Regions from separate parts of the Actinomadura formosensis genome, predicted to be linked through region 2. Evidence: riboswitches for the same ligand, from Rfam matches in the RefSeq annotation. Region 2 holds a riboswitch; the other holds the start of a gene.
What was found. Region 2 has a riboswitch for cobalamin ahead of ACQP1N_RS32930 (ribonucleoside-diphosphate reductase subunit alpha). Riboswitches for the same ligand answer to the same signal wherever they lie in the genome.
Positions count from the first base shown of each region.

Region 1 (7,762 bases), 640 kb from region 2:
CCCACGATGAACAACACGCACGACGCGGCGCAGGCGGTCGCGCCCGACGCGCGGGTCCTGTACGCCGACAACGACCCGATGGTCCGGGTCCACGCGAACAAACTGCTGGCGGGCTCGACCGGGACGGCGTTCATCACGGCCGACTTCCGCGACCCGGACGGCCTGTTCGACCACGAGGTCACCCGGGAGATGATCGACTTCACGAAGCCGGTCGGGCTGCTGCTGGTGGCGCTGGTCCACTTCGTACCGGACGAGGACGACCCGTACGGCCTCGTCCGGCGGTACATGAGCCGGCTGGCGCCCGGAAGCTACCTGGCGCTGTCCGCCGGAACCAGCGACCGGCAGCCCGAGCGGGCGATCGGCACGATCAAGGCCGTGTACGCCAAGTCCACCGCGAGCGCCAACCCGCGGACCCGCGCGCAGGTCGAGCGGTTCTTCGACGGCCTGGAGATCGTCCCGCCCCACGACGAGGCGGCCCCCAAGGTGACCTACGCCGGCGAATGGGGTGCCGAGGACCCTATCGCCGCTGATAGTGATGGATCGCGGTGGGTGTACTGCGCTGTGGCGAGGAAGACAGCATGAAGAAGCCGACGGTGAGCGAACTGGGCATCGACCCGGATGCCCTGGACTGGCAGCGCTCGGCGAGCGGCGAGGGCGCCGTCGAGGTCGCCTTCGTGGGCCAATGGACGCTGCTGCGCACGTCCGGCGACCTCATCTCGGTGTTCGACGAGCACGAGTGGGCCTGCTTCCTGGACGGCGTGAAGAAGGGCGAGTTCGATCGCGCCGCCTCGTGAGGTCGCACCATGGGACCCATTCCTGATCCGGTTAGATCTGTGATTCACAAATTCGGAAGGCGTATGCTGATGCCGGCCGCATGTCAAGGGAGGTGGCGCCGGTGAACGAGGCATACGGCGCCACGATCGCCAAGCGGGGGCTGGCGCGCCGCCTGAGAGATCTGCGCGTCGAGGCGGGATACACGGCCAACCAGGTCTGCGACCGGCTGAACTGGGGAAGGGGCAAGGTCGGCCGGTTCGAGGCCAACAACTGGGTTCGCCCCGAGCTCAGCGACATCCGCGACCTGGCGCGCATCTACGAGGGCAGCGATCTCGCCGAACTGGAGGAGCTGGCGACACGCGCCCGGCAGCGGGCCTGGTGGCGCGACTACCCGGAGGTGTACTCCAACGAGTTCCCCGGTTACGAGGGGGACGCGTCGAGCATCCGGGTGGTCATGCCGCTGGTGCTGCCCGGTCTTCTGCAGACCCTGCCGTACATGCAGGCACTGCTGACGTCCGGATCGAGGTCGCCCGAGTGGCGGGAGCAGGCGCTGCGGGCCAGGCTGCGCCGCCAGCAGATCCTCGACCGCGACGACGGGACGGCGCCGGAGCTGATCGCGGTGATCACCGAGGCGGCCCTGCGGTACGAGTGGGGCGACCCGGGAGACCGCCGCGCCCAGTTCCGCCACCTGCTGACGATGGCCGCGCGCCCGAAGGTCGAGCTGCGGCTGCTGCGCATGTCGGACGGCCTGCATCCGGGCATGTCGACGCTGGTCAACATCTTCCGGTTCCCCGGCGGGGAGCCGACCATGGTCTTCCTGGAGAACGATGCCGACATTCAGGAGATCGACACCCCCGGCAAAGTGGAGGCATATGAGGAGATCTTCGAACAGATCCGTCAGGCGGCGCTGAGCCCCGCCGACACCGCGGAACATCTGGAGAAAATCATCGCGACGCTGGAGTAAGCGGATATGGACCTCTCTCAGGCACAGTGGTTCAAGGCCACCGCGAGCGCGAGCAGCAACGGGGGGTGCGTCGAGGTCGCCGACCTCGAAACGGCCACCGGGCTGCGCGACAGCAGGACACCCGAGGCCGGGGCGCATGTCGTCGCCCGGTCCGCCTTCGCCGCGTTCCTCGCGGACGTGAAGGCGGGCCGGTACGACCGCTGACCGGGCCGCACACGATCCCCCAGGGCTGCACCCCTGGGGGATCTTCGTGTGTGCGGCCCTCTCTCAGGCGCCGTCCACGCTACAGCGACCGGCGCCGGCCGGTCCGGTGACCGTCGGTACATGCTTCTTCTACCCGAGTAGAACGTACTTTGGACGTTTTCGGGTGTATCGGTGAACATCTCAACTGTGCTCGCATGTTCTTTGCCGCCTGAGGCGTCCTACGGGCAGAAATGTGCGAAGCTATGACCTGTGATTCACACATAGCGAGTCGCGAAGCATGAGCGTCATGTCGCGATCGCCCGAATCGTGAATGTTCTCTAACCCCCGAGGGTGGGCGCCATGACGAAGGCCGCAACGATGCGCGGGATTCCCTGGAGGCTGGAGAACGGCGGCTGCGCGGCCCTGCCCCTGCCCGCGGACGAATCCATCGCGCGGGTAGCGCGTGCCCACGTCACGGAACTGCTCCCGGCACTGGGGCTCTCCATCCAGGACGTCGACGACATCACCCTCATGGTCAGCGAGCTGGCCACCAACGTCCTGCAACACGCCACGTCGCGGGAGGGCGCGTCCGGTGCCGAACTCTGGGTCTACCAGCGCACCGACGGGAGCGGCCGGGACGAACTGGTCGTCAAGGCGTTCGACACGCTCAGGGGATGGCGCCCCCAGGAGGACGCCGGCCGGCCCATGCTCGAACACGGCCGCGGCCTGGAGATCATCGACCTGCTGACCCGGGGGCGGTGGGGGCACCACCCGTCCCGGTCCCGGCTCCGGACACCGGCCGTCCGCGGCAAGGCGACCTGGATCGCCCTGCCGCTCCCGCGTTCCGCGCGCCGCCGGCGGCACGCCTGGAGGCGGGACGAGCCGCACGCGACGAAGGACCTGCACGCGCTGCTCGTCCAGCGCGGCGTCGAGCATCTCAGCCCGCGGGACGAACTCGGCGTCCGCGTCCTGTCCGGAAACGGCGACCTGACCGTCTGGTGCGAGGCGGCGACGTTCCGCTGGCACGCCCGCACCGGCGAGACCGGACGGCTCCCGATCGCCGACATCACCGAGGTCTGCGAGGAACTGGTCCGGCTGCACGAGTGCATGAACGACTAACCGGTGAACGGCCGCCGCATGGCCCGGGTGGGGGCGGGCCATGCGGCGGCGGGGGTCAGCCGGCCAGGTCCGCGCGGACGCGGCGGGCGGCCGCGACCATGTTCCGCAGCGACGCCTCGGTCTCGGGGTAGGCGCGGGTCTTCAGCCCGCAGTCGGGGTTGACCCACAGCCGGCCCGGTTCGACGGCCCGCAGCGCGCGGCGCAGATTCTCCTCGATCTCCTCGGCGGCGGGCACGCGCGGCGAGTGGATGTCGTACACGCCGGGGCCGATGCCGTTCCCGTAGCCGGCGGCGCGCAGGTCACCGACGAGCTCCATGTGCGAGCGGGCCGCCTCCACGCTGGTCACGTCCGCGTCCAGCGCCCCGATCGCGCCGATGATCTCGCCGAACTCCGAGTAGCACATGTGGGTGTGGATCTGCGTGGCGTCCCCGACCCCGGAGGTGGCCAGCCGGAACGCGCCGATCGCCCAGTCGAGGTAGGCGGGCCGGTCGGCCTCCCGGAGCGGCAGCAGCTCGCGCAGCGCCGGCTCGTCCACCTGGATGACGCGGATCCCGGCGGCCTCCAGGTCGGCGATCTCGTCGCGGAGGGCGAGGGCGACCTGCCGGGCGGTCTCGGCGAGCGGCTGGTCGTCCCGGACGAACGACCAGGCCAGCATCGTCACCGGCCCGGTCAGCATCCCCTTGACCGGCCTGCTCGTCAGCGACTGCGCGTACGTGGCCCACTCCACCGTCATCGGACGGGGCCGCGCGACGTCGCTGTGCAGGATCGGCGGGCGGACGTACCGCGACCCGTACGACTGCACCCACCCGTGCTCGGTCGCCGCGTACCCGTCGAGCTGCTCGGCGAAGTACTGCACCATGTCGTTGCGTTCCGGCTCGCCGTGGACGAGGACGTCCAGGCCGAGTTCCTCCTGGAGCGCGATCACGCGGGCGATCTCGTCCTTCATGGCCCTGACGTACGCGTCGCCGGTGATGCGCCCGGCCCGGCGGTCGGCGCGGACCCCGCGGATCTCGGGGGTCTGCGGGAACGAGCCGATCGTGGTCGTCGCCAGGTCCGGCAGGCCGAGCGCCTCCCGCTGCGCGGCGAACCGGACGGCGCGGTCGCCGCGGCGCGTGTCGCCGATGCTTCCGAGCCGTTCGCGGACCGCCCGGTCCGTGCCCGCCTCGGGGAGGGGCGCGCTTTGCGGGACGGGAACGTCCTCGCGCAGCGCCCGTCCGAGCGCGACGACCTCGGCGACCTTCTGCCGGGCGAACGCGAGCCGCCCCCGGACGCCCGGGTCGAGGGCCGTCTCGGCGTCCAGGTCGATCGGGACGTGCATCAGCGAGCAGGACGTGCCCACCACGAGCTGATCGACGAGACCCAGCACGGAGGCGCAGGTGGACAGCGCCCTGCCCGAGTCGGTGCGCCATACGTTGCGCCCATCGACCACGCCCGCCACGAGCGTCTTGCGCGGCAGCCCGCCCACGGACGCGAGTACGTCGACGTTGCCGGGCCCGGCGACGAAGTCCAGGCCGACGGCCTCGACCCGGCTGCGGGCCAGAACCCGCAACGCGTCCGCACCGACCGTGCCGAAGTAGGTGGCGACCATCAGGTGCGGCCTGCTGGTGAGCTGCCCGAGGCGCGCGTAGGCGCGGGCCAGCGCGTCGATCTCCTCCTCGCTCCGGTCGGCGGCGAGGACCGGCTCGTCCAACTGCACCCACTGCGCGCCCGACCCGGCCAGGCGCTCCAGCACCTCGGCGTAGACGTCGACCAGGCCGTCCAGCAGGTCGAGCGGACGGAACCCCTCCACCGCCGGCTTGGCCAGCAGCAGATACGTGAGCGGCCCCACGAGCACGGGACGCGTGTCGATGCCGAGCGCCTTCGCCTCCCGGTACTCGGCGAGCGGTTTGGCCGCCGCCCCGTACGCCAGCCGGAACCGGGTGTCCGGCCCCAGCTCGGGGACGATGTAGTGGTAGTTGGTGTCGAACCATTTGGTCATCTCAAGCGGCGGGACGTCCTGGACCCCGCGCGCCATCGCGAAGTACCGGTCGAACCCCATCAGGTGCCGGTACCGGTCGGGGACGGCGTCGAGCAGCACGCTCATGTCGAGCATCTGGTCGTAGAACGAGAACGTGTTCGACGGGATCGCGTCGAGCCCGGCGTCGCGCAGGCCCGTCCAGACCTCGGCGCGCAGGTCGGCGCCGGTCTCGGTGAGGGCGTCGGCGTCGACGCGTCCCGCCCAGTAGTCCTCGGTGGCGAACTTCAACTCCCGGTGCGCCCCGATACGGGGATATCCGAGGATCGTCGTGTGCATGGCGGCTTCCCTCGCTGTGCCACGGGCGGACCCGCGGGAGGGCGCACGGCATGACGAAGCCGTGTCGCAGGCCGTCCCACGAGACCGCGGACCACCGCGCGCCGGCCGGCGCGCGGGCGGAGGCAGGTCTTCGGACTCGCGGGCGCCGCCTCGAAAGGCGTCCTACTGGCCGTCGCTTCCCAGGCCGTACGGCCCAGTGCGTGATGACGGCGGTCGTTCCCGCTCACCGCTGCGGGGCAGTCCCGGACTCGCACCGGGTTCCCTCTTACGACGTCCGCACCCGTCCGGGCACGGACGAACCATCCGCACCCCGAGTCTACCGACGGCGGACGATCAGGGCCGCGATGAGAGCCGCGCCCCCGGGTTCAGCCGCGCTGCGCGCCGTCCGGCCAGATCACGCGGACGGGGATGCGGCGTTCCCGGGCGCAGGCGACGACATCGGCGGTGCCCCCGTAGCCGCGCGCGGGCTTCCCGTCCCACACGGCCCACAGTTCGTCCGCGCGGTCGAGCATGTAGACGCTGGCCGCCATGTAGGCCCTGGACTCGGACTTCGTGAAGTCAAGCCGATGGACATCCCTCGCCTTGGAGGCGATGCGGTCGTACTCCGCACGCACCGCTTCGGGAAGCCCGTCCCTGTACTGCCGCGCGGGAACGATGACCTCGACGGCCCCGCCATGGTCCAGGACGGCGCGGGCGAACACCTGGTCGGCGCCGTCCGCCAGGCAGGACAACCCTGTGATCTCCCCCTCGGTGGAGGCGAGCAGCCCGCGTATGGCCTGGTCTACGAGCCGCTCTGTCTCACTCGGCAATCCTCGGTGACCGGATATGGCAATACGTGGCAAGGCGTGTCCTTCGGACAAGGGTCGAACTTGCGTACCCCGGCGGTCATCGGTGGCCACCTCAAGCATGACGGCGGCCTTCTCCCCGTCAAGGGGACGGACGCGCAGGCAAGGGGCGGGCGACCTTCCACCCCGATCTCCTCGAACCGGTCCGGCGCACGGAGTGAGTGAAGACGGGAGAGCCTCCGTCCGCGACTGGCGGACGGAGGCTCTTCATGCCTGCCGGAGGGCGGCCTTGCTAGGCCACGTCATGGGCTCCGTGCTTGATGGCGGCGGCCAGCCGGCGGAATTGCTCGGCCGGGAGCGTGATGCGGGGGCCGTCCGGGTCCTTGCTGTCGCGCATGCCGATGTGACCGGAGAGGCTCGCCACCTCCACACAATTGGACTGCGCGCCCCCGCCGCTGCGCTTCGATTTGCGCCACTGGGTCATGCGTACTCCTCCAATTCGGCCCCCAGAGGGATCCGAGATAGGTCGGCTATGTCCCTAATCGAGTCGTACCTTACTGCTAACAGATTGGGTCGCGTCTGGCGGTGCTCCGCTAATCTCATTGATGCCCTGCTCGTACGAGGTCGCGGTGCATAGCCTGGAAACATGAGCACTCGGAGCGTTGGGCGACGCTTACAGGAGTGGCGTAAGCGGCGCGGGATCACCCGGCGGGAACTCTCGGATCTTGCCGGAGTCTCCCTGTCCCTGATCCGCAAGCTCGAACAAGGCGAACGGCAGGACACCCGGCTGGAGACCCTGCGCAAGTTCGCTGCCGCTCTCAAGATCCCGACGTCCGAGTTGATCGGGGGCTCCGCATCCGACGAGGTGACGGGCGTCGATACAGAGCAGTGGAGTGCCGTCCGGGAGGCGCTGCATGGGCGCCCGAGAGACGAAGTGGCCGAGGAACCCACAGTAGAAGGCGTTGCACGGTCCCTGGCGTCCGCGATGCCGCTCTTCTCCTCAGACCGTTACCCGGACCTCGCCGTCCTGCTCCCGCCACTTCTGCGGGACGCCGAGGCGCTGGGCGCGGAAGGGCGCCAGGTCCGGGCGCGCCTGCTGCAGCACACCGGTTGGCTGCTGGCGCAGACTCGGCAGTTCGACGCCGCTGACCTGGCGCTGCGCCGGGCACTCGATGACGCGTCCGATCGGCTGGACGCCGCGGCCACCGTGAACACGCTCGCCTGGCTGCTGATCAGACAGGGACGCTTCACCGAAACGCGGGCGCTTGCGGCCGAGTGGGCGGACGATGTGGAGCCTCGGATGTCCCGCGCGACCATGGCGGAACTCTCCGCGTGGGGCTGGCTGCTGGTCCGGCTCTCGGCTGCGGCGGTGCGCAACAACCGACCCGGTGATGCGGAGGATGCGATCCGGCTGGCACGAACCGCCGCCGTCGCGATGGGGCGTGAGTACTCGCCTCCCGGCGACTTCCTCCGGGCCTTCGGGCCGCTCACTGTCGCCATGAAGCGGACGGAGAACGCCATGGTGGAAGATCGGCCGGACAAGGTCCTCGCCATGTCGCAGAACATCCCGGTTCGCGACATGCGCCCCACATCGAACAACCGGAGCCGGCATCTGCTCGACGTCGCCAAGGCACGCGTGCAGCT
Region 1 covers NZ_CP192011.1:363,567-371,328, forward strand. Annotated here, with positions in the region: gene ACQP1N_RS01665 (SAM-dependent methyltransferase) at 1-582, shown strand, start outside; gene ACQP1N_RS01670 (DUF397 domain-containing protein) at 579-794, shown strand; gene ACQP1N_RS01675 (helix-turn-helix domain-containing protein) at 896-1,738, shown strand; gene ACQP1N_RS01680 (DUF397 domain-containing protein) at 1,745-1,942, shown strand; gene ACQP1N_RS01685 (ATP-binding protein) at 2,282-3,040, shown strand; gene metE (5-methyltetrahydropteroyltriglutamate--homocysteine S-methyltransferase) at 3,096-5,333, opposite strand; cobalamin riboswitch at 5,438-5,653, opposite strand; gene ACQP1N_RS01695 (hypothetical protein) at 5,699-6,142, opposite strand; gene ACQP1N_RS01700 (DUF397 domain-containing protein) at 6,411-6,602, opposite strand; gene ACQP1N_RS01705 (helix-turn-helix domain-containing protein) at 6,765-7,762, shown strand, end outside.
Region 1: it holds a riboswitch for cobalamin, as region 2 does, so the genes downstream of both, metE (5-methyltetrahydropteroyltriglutamate--homocysteine S-methyltransferase) here and ACQP1N_RS32930 (ribonucleoside-diphosphate reductase subunit alpha) in region 2, are expected to answer to the same signal.

Region 2 (7,762 bases):
CGACCAGCCCGCCGTACTGCTCCTTGCCGCGTGCTTCGGCGAGCTTCTCCAGCGTGTCGTTGGCGCCCTTGACGTAGGCGGCGTGGTGCTTGGCGTGGTGCAGCTCAAGGATCTCGCCGGTGATCGCCGGTTCCAGCGCGGCGTAGTCGTAGGGCAGGTCGGGAAGCGTGTAGTCGGCCATGCGGACCACTATTGCAAATGAGTTGCAGTTACGTCCAGCATGCAAGAAGAAGGGCCCGCCCCGGGGGGCGGGCCCTGATTGCCGGGTTCAGTGGTGGCGGCCGCCACCGCCACGCAGCCGGGACAGCAGGCCGCGCACCTTGGTCTGCGTGCGCGGATCCCGGGCGTAGCGCTCGGCCTTCCCCCGCATCCTGCGGCCCTGTGAGCTCCGGGCGTATTTCCTGATCCGGTCGACGACAGAAGGCATGCTCGTCCTCCTCGGCCTAGCCTCTCCGTTCAACAAGTGCCCGGTTTGGGAGGTTCAGAACGCCTCGTCCAGGGTGACGCTGCCCTCGATGCCGATCTGGTAGGCCGAAACCCGCCGCTCGAAGAAGTTGGACAGCTCCTGGACGTCCTGCAACTCCATGAACGCGAACGGGTTCGCGGTGCCGTAGCGGGCCGGGAGACCGAGCCGGACGAGCCGCTGGTCCGCGACGTATTCGAGGTAGGCGCGCATGTCGCCGGCGCTCATGCCGGGCAGCCCGTCCCCGCACAGGTCGCGGGCGAACGCCAGTTCCGCCTGGACGGCCTCCTCCAGCATCGTGGTGACCTGGGCCGTCAGCCCGGCGTCGAACAGCTCCGGCTCCTCGGCCCGGACGGTGTCGACCACGGAGAACGCGAACTCCATGTGCATGCTCTCGTCGCGGAAGACCCAGTTCGTCCCGGACGCCAGCCCGTTCAGCAGCCCGCGCGACCGCAGCCAGTACACGTACGCGAAGGCGCCGTAGAAGAACAGGCCCTCGATGCAGGCCGCGAAGCAGATCAGGTTGAGCAGGAACACCCGGCGGTCGGCGGCGGTGCGGAGTTCGTCCAGGGAACCGAGCGAGTCGATCCAGCGGAAGCAGAACTCCGCCTTGGCCCGGATGGACGGGATGTGCTCGATCGCCGCGAACGCCCGCGCACGCTCGTCGTGGTCGGGCAGGTAGGTGTCCAGGAGGGTGAGATAGAACTGTACGTGTACGGCCTCCTCGTATAGCTGCCGCGACAGGTAGAGCCGGGCCTCCGGGGCGTTCACGTGCTTGTAGAGGTTCAGCACCAGGTTGTTCGCCACGATCGAGTCGCCGGTGGCGAAGAACGCGACGAGCCGGTTGACGAGGTGCAGTTCGGCGGGCGTGAGCCGGGCGAGGTCCGGGAGGTCGGACGCGAGGTCCACCTCCTCCACCGTCCAGGTGTTGCGGATCGCGGCCCGGTACCGCTCGTAGAAGTCGGGGTAGCGCATGGGCCGGAGGGTCAGGTCCATGCCGGGATCGAGCAGCATTACTGGCAGGCCTCGCAGGTCTCGGGGTTCTCCAGGGAGCAGACGGCCGCGGCGACGGTCGTCTGGGCGATCCGCGTCGCCGGGCGGGAACGCAGGTAGTAGGTGGTCTTCAGCCCGCTCCGCCACGCGTAGGCGTACATCGAGGAGAGCTTGCCGATCGTCGGCGTCTCCATGAACAGGTTCAGCGAGTGCGCCTGGTCGATGTAGGGGGTGCGGGCGGCGGCGAGGTCGATCAGCGCCTTCTGCGGCAGTTCCCAGGCCGTCCGGTACAGGGACCGCATCTCCTCCGGCAGGTCGACCAGGCCCTGGACGGAGCCGTTCGCCCTCTTGATCGCCTCCCGGACCGCCGGCGTCCACAGCCCGAGCGACTTCAGGTCGTCCACGAGGTAGCCGTTGATCTGCAGGAACTCGCCGGACAGCGTCTCGCGCTTGAACAGGTTGGACACCTGCGGCTCGATGCACTCGCAGCAGCCCGCGATGGACGCGATCGTGGCGGTCGGCGCGATCGCGATCAGCAGCGAGTTGCGGAGCCCGACCTCGGCGACGCGTGCGCGGAGCGCGGCCCATTCGCGGGGACGGGCCGGGGCCGCGTCCGGGAAGTGGTCCACGTGGAGCCGGCCGCGGGCCGTGCGCGTCATGCCGTAGGCGGGCAGCGGGCCGTGGAGAGCGGCCAGGTCGGCGGACGCGTGGTAGGCGGCCAGCGCGATCTCCTCGGCGATGCGGGTGGACAGGGCGCGGGCCTCGTCCGAGTCGAACGGCAGGCGGAGCGTGAAGAAGACGTCCGCGAGCCCCATCACGCCCAGGCCGACCGGCCGCCACTTGCGGTTTGCCTTCTCCGCCTCCGGCGTGGGGTAGAAGCCCCTGTCGATGGTGCGGTCCAAGAACCGGACGGCCGTGCGGACCGTGGAACGAAGCCGCTCCCAGTCGACCCCAGCGGAAGTGACGTGCGCGGCCAGATTCACCGATCCGAGGTTGCAGACGGCCGCCTCGCCATCGCTCGTCACCTCAAGGATCTCCGTGCACAGGTTCGACAGGTGCACGGTCTGGCCCGGCTCGGCGGTCTGGTTGCAGGCGCGGTTGGCGGCGTCCTTGAACGTCATCCAGCCGTTGCCCGTTTCGGCGAGCGTCCGCATCATGCGCCCGTACAGCTTGCGGGCCGGGAGCTGCCGGACGAACCGTCCGTCCCGCTCGGCCGCCCGGTACGCCTCGTCGAACGCCTCGCCCCACAGGTCCGCCAGCTCGGGGACCTCTTGCGGGTCGAACAGCGACCACGTCGCGTCGGCCTCGACGCGGCGCATGAACTCGTCCGGGATCCAGTTGGCGAGGTTCAGGTTGTGGGTGCGGCGCGCGTCCTCGCCGGTGTTGTCGCGCAGTTCGAGGAACTCCTCGATGTCGGCGTGCCACGGCTCCAGGTACACGCAGGCCGCGCCCTTGCGGCGCCCGCCCTGGTTGACGGCCGCGACGGACGCGTCCAGCGTGCGCAGCCACGGGACGATCCCGTTCGAATGCCCGTTGGTGCCGCGGATCAGCGAGCCGCGCGAGCGGACCTTCGTCCAGGAGATCCCGATGCCGCCCGCGTACTTGCTGAGCCGCGCGACCTGCCCGTACCGCTCGTAGATCGACTCCAGCTCGTCGCGCGGCGAGTCGAGCAGGAAGCAGGACGACAGCTGCGGGCGGCGCGCCGCCGAGTTGAACAGCGTCGGCGAACTCGGCAGATACGACAGCGTGCTGAGCAGCCCGTACAGCTCGGCCGCCTCCTCGACACCGTCGGCCAGCCCGCACGCCACCCGCAGCAGGAAGTGCTGGGGCCGCTCCAGGACGAGCCGCGACCGCGGATGCCGCAGCAGATACCGGTCGTAGAGGGTGCGGAGCCCGAAGTACTCGAAACGGTCGTCGGCGGACTCGTCGATGAGGGCGTCGAGGGCGGGCGCGTTGGCGGCGGCGAACGCGGCCGGGGCGTCCGCCAGCAGGCCCTCCCGGTGCGCGGCGGCGATCGACTCGGCGAACGCCGTGACGCCGGCGGACGCCGCCTCGTCCCGGATCCGGCGGCCGAGCAGCCGCGCGGCGACCCTGGAGTATCCGGGTTCGGCGGGCACCAGCGCGGCGGCCTCGCCGATCGCGAGGTCCCGCAGCGCCGCCACGTCCAGCCCGTCCCCGGACCGGACGGCGGCCAGCACCCGTCCCGCCTCGACGTCCGGTACCCCGTCGCAGGCCGCCTCGACCTCGGCGGCGATCTCCGCCGCCGGCGGCGCGGCCAGAGCCTGTGTCACGTGCATCTCCCCTCGCAAGCGCCTCGCGGAGGCATGCGAACGGGACACGGCGGCACGCCGCGCTCCGCCCCCGGTCCACCCGCGAGACCTGGACGTGTCGGGCTGGCAGGTCTTCGGACTCGCGGGCGCCGCCTCGAAAGGCGTCCTACTGGCCGTCGCTTCCCGGGCCGCGCGGCCCAGTGCGTGATGACGGCGGTCGTTCCCGCTCACCGCTGCGGGGCAGTCCCGGACTCGCACCGGGTTCCCTCTTGCGACGCCCCCGCCGCGAACGACGGGGGCGAACCAGCACGGGATTGAACCCTACATGTAGTTGACGATCTTTGCGCAACCCCAAGATGTTGGGCGTGTCACGCGGAACTTAGGGTCGCCTGCACGGCCGCCGCAGGTGCTGGGACGATGGTCACCGTCATGCCCGTCCATCCCCCGCCGTTCCGGACCGCACGCGCGGTGGTGTTCGCCACCGTGTGCATCACCCTGACCGTTCTCGGGCACGTCCTCGCGGGTGGCGCCGCGGTGCCGGGGTGGGCGGCGGCGACGGGATTCGGCGCGGTGCTGGGCGTGACGCTGCTGCTGGCGGGCCATGAACGCTCACTGGCGACGATCCTCGGCGGGCTCCTCGGCGGGCAGTTCGCGCTGCACACGCTGTTCACGCACTCGGCCGCCCAGGCGACCCACCACACTCCCGCCATGCACGCGGCCATGGCGCACGGCGCGGACACCGTGGCGGCGCCGGCCGCGCACGGCGGCGACAGCCTCGGGATGACGCTCGCGCACTGCGTGGCCGCGCTGGTCGCGGCGTGGTGGCTGCGGCGCGGCGAGCGGGCCGCGTGGACGCTGGCCCGCCGGGTCGCCGCCGTCGCCGACCGCCCGGTCCGGCTGCTGCTCGCCCTGCTCGCCATCGAGGCGGCGAACCCCCCGCGGCCGGTCGCGGTGGTCCCGGCGGCGGACGCCGTCCCGGCCGCCGGCCGCGTGCTGCGGCATCAGGTCGTCCGGCGGGGTCCCCCCGCGCGTTCGGGGGCGCTCGCACACCGCTGAAGCGGGCGCCGTACGTCACCGGACGCCGATCCCCGGCCATCCGGCTCTTCCCGTACGACTCGAACGGAGTTCCGCCATGCCTTTCGTCCCGCATGCGCGCCGCCTCGGCGCCCTCGCGGCCCTGTCCGCCGCGTCCGTGCTCGGCCTCGCCACGGCCGCGTCCGCCCACGTCACCGCCAACCCGAAGACCGCCGAGCAGGGCTCGTACACCAAGGTGGCGTTCCGGGTGCCGAACGAGCACGGCAACGCGTCCACGACCAAGCTCGTGATACACCTGCCGGTCGAGCATCCGCTGGCGTCGGTGTCGGTGCGTCCCCTGCCCGGCTGGACGGCGAAGGTGGAGAAGTCGAAGCTGCCGGAGCCGATGAAGGCCCACGGCGGCGAACTCACCGAGGCCATCACCACGATCACCTGGACCGGCGGCAAGATCGAACCGGGCCAGTTCCAGGAGTTCGACGTGTCGATGGGCCCGCTCCCGGCCGACACCGACCAGATGATGTTCAAGGCCGACCAGACGTACTCGAACGGCGAGGTCGTCAAGTGGGAGGAGGCCCCGGCGGACGGCGCCGCCGAACCGGAGCACCCGGCCCCGTCGCTCAGGCTCCTGCCGAAGGGCGACGCGCAGACGGCCGGCCTGACCGCGAACGTGAAGCCCGCCGCCGAGGCGGCGCCCGATGACGGGACGGCCCGGCTGCTCGGCGGCATCGGCATCGCGGCCGGTGTGATCGGCATCGGCGTGGGCGGCTACGGCCTGACCCGCGCACGGAGCCGGTCATGAGGCGCCTCGCGGTCATCTTCGTGACCATGGGAACGGCCCTGGCGCTGACCGCGGCCCCGGCGTCCGCCCACACCACGCTGACGTCGGCGAGCCCGGCGAAGGACGCGACGGTCAAGGCACCGTCCGAGATCGTCCTGACCTACGCCGACCCGGTGCGGCTGCCGCGCGTGGTGGTAACGGACGCGTCGGGCGCGCAGCGCCAGGCGGGGGCGGCCCGTGCGGTGGACAACAAGGTCACCCAGCCGATCCACGGCACGCTGCCGAACGGCGAGTACACGGTGGGCTGGCGCGTCGTCGCCTCCGACGGTCACCCGGTCGAGGGCACCTACACCTTCACCGTGAGCGGGTCACGGGCCGCCGCCCAGCCCGCCCCCTCGGCACCGTCCCCGACGAACACCACGTCCACCCAGGATTCGGGCGGCTCCTCGGGCTGGCTATGGATCGGCCTGCTCGCCCTGGCCGTCGCCACAGCAGCCAGCGCAATCACCTGGCTCCGCCGCTCCCGGTCCAAGGGCTGACCGCCGCACCGCGCATCGGGGTCACAGGCCGGCGCGACCGCTCGCCGGTCGTGCCGGCCTGTGACGTATGTCCCCTTCAGCAGTGGGTTGTGTTTTCCAACTAACGATTGCTACCTTCGCGTAACCCACCGCCAGTCGAACTTGCGAGGAGAGCCGTGAACCCATCAGACACGCGGACCGCCGATACCGCCGCGCCGGCACGGCCGGCACGCTTCGGGACGGTCTTCGCGATCGTCGTGGCCGGGGTGGCGATGTCCAACCTCGACCTGTTCATCGTCAACGTGGCGCTGCCCCAGATCGGCGGCCACTTCTCCGGCGCACCGCTGGCGTCCCTGTCCTGGATCCTCAACGCCTACGCGGTGATCTTCGCGGCGCTGCTGGTGCCGGCCGGCGGGCTGGCCGACCGCACCGGCCCCAAACGCGCCTACCTGCTCGGCGTCGCGGTGTTCACGCTCGCGTCCGTCGGCTGCGCGCTCGCCCCGGGCGTGTGGTGGCTGGTGGCGGCGCGGGTGGTGCAGGCGGCGGGCGCGGCGGCCCTCATCCCGTCCTCGCTCGGCCTGCTGCTGGCGGCGGCGCCGCCGGAGCGGCGGATGGCCGCGGTGCGCGGCTGGACGGCCGTCAGCGGACTGGCCGCCGCCCTCGGTCCCGTCATCGGCGGGCTGCTCACCGAGTTCGACTGGCGGTGGGTCTTCCTCATCAACGTGCCCATCGGCGCCGCCGCGCTGATCGCCGGGGCCCGGCTGCTGCCCGGCGCGCCCGCCCGGCGGGACGCGCAGCGGCCCGATCTGCTCGGCGCGGCCGTGCTGACGCTGGCGATCGCCGTCCTCGCCCTCGGCATCGTCCGGGGCCCGGACTGGGGCTGGGGTTCGGCGAAGATCCTCGGGTCGCTGGCGGCGGCCGTGGCGCTGCTGGCGTGGTTCGTGCTGCGTTCGGCGCGGCACCCCGCGCCGGTGCTGCCGCTGGGGCTGCTGCGGGCACCGGCGTTCAGCCCCGCGTCGCTCGCCAACATCATGTTCGCGGTGGCGTTCGCCGCGATGCTGCTGTCCTGCGTGCTGTGGTGCCAGGACGTGTGGGAGTGGTCGGCGCTGCGCACCGGCCTGGCGATCACGCCCGGTCCGCTGATGGTGCCCGCGCTGGCGATCGGCGGCGCGCCGATCGCCCGCCGGATCGGCGCGGGCCCGCTCGCGATCGCCGGATGCGTCACGTTCGCGGTGGGCGTCGGCTGGTGGATGTGGCGGATGCCGGACGGCTACGCGGCCGGGATGCTGCCCGGAATGCTGCTCACCGGCGTCGGGGTCGGGCTGACGCTGCCCACGCTGATCGGCGCGGCCGTCTCCGCGCTGCCCCCGCAGAGCTTCTCCACCGGCTCGGCGGTCGTCACGATGGCGCGGCAGGTCGGCACGGTCGTCGGCGTCGCCGCGCTGACCGCCGTGCTCGGCGGGGGCGGGGCCGCGCGTTCCGAAGCCGGCTTCGACGCCGGCTGGCTGCTGACGGTGCTGGCGACCGCCGCCGCCGCGCTCGTGTGCCTGTTCATCCCCCGCGCCCGCGGGGAATGACCCCGCTCAAGGTGAAACGAGCGTCCTCTGCCCCGGCCCCGGAGCGCGCGGATCGGAAAACGCAACTGACCCGCCTATCATGAGGCCATGGAGAAGAGCGCCGCTCCACGTGAATGCTCGGTCGCCGA
Region 2 covers NZ_CP192011.1:7,012,222-7,019,983, forward strand. Annotated here, with positions in the region: gene ACQP1N_RS32915 (superoxide dismutase) at 1-181, opposite strand, end outside; gene ACQP1N_RS32920 (hypothetical protein) at 269-427, opposite strand; gene ACQP1N_RS32925 (ribonucleotide-diphosphate reductase subunit beta) at 482-1,477, opposite strand; gene ACQP1N_RS32930 (ribonucleoside-diphosphate reductase subunit alpha) at 1,477-3,747, opposite strand; cobalamin riboswitch at 3,835-4,049, opposite strand; gene ACQP1N_RS32935 (MFS transporter) at 4,144-4,782, shown strand; gene ACQP1N_RS32940 (YcnI family copper-binding membrane protein) at 4,859-5,560, shown strand; gene ACQP1N_RS32945 (copper resistance CopC family protein) at 5,557-6,078, shown strand; gene ACQP1N_RS32950 (MFS transporter) at 6,234-7,634, shown strand; gene ACQP1N_RS32955 (winged helix-turn-helix transcriptional regulator) at 7,722-7,762, shown strand, end outside.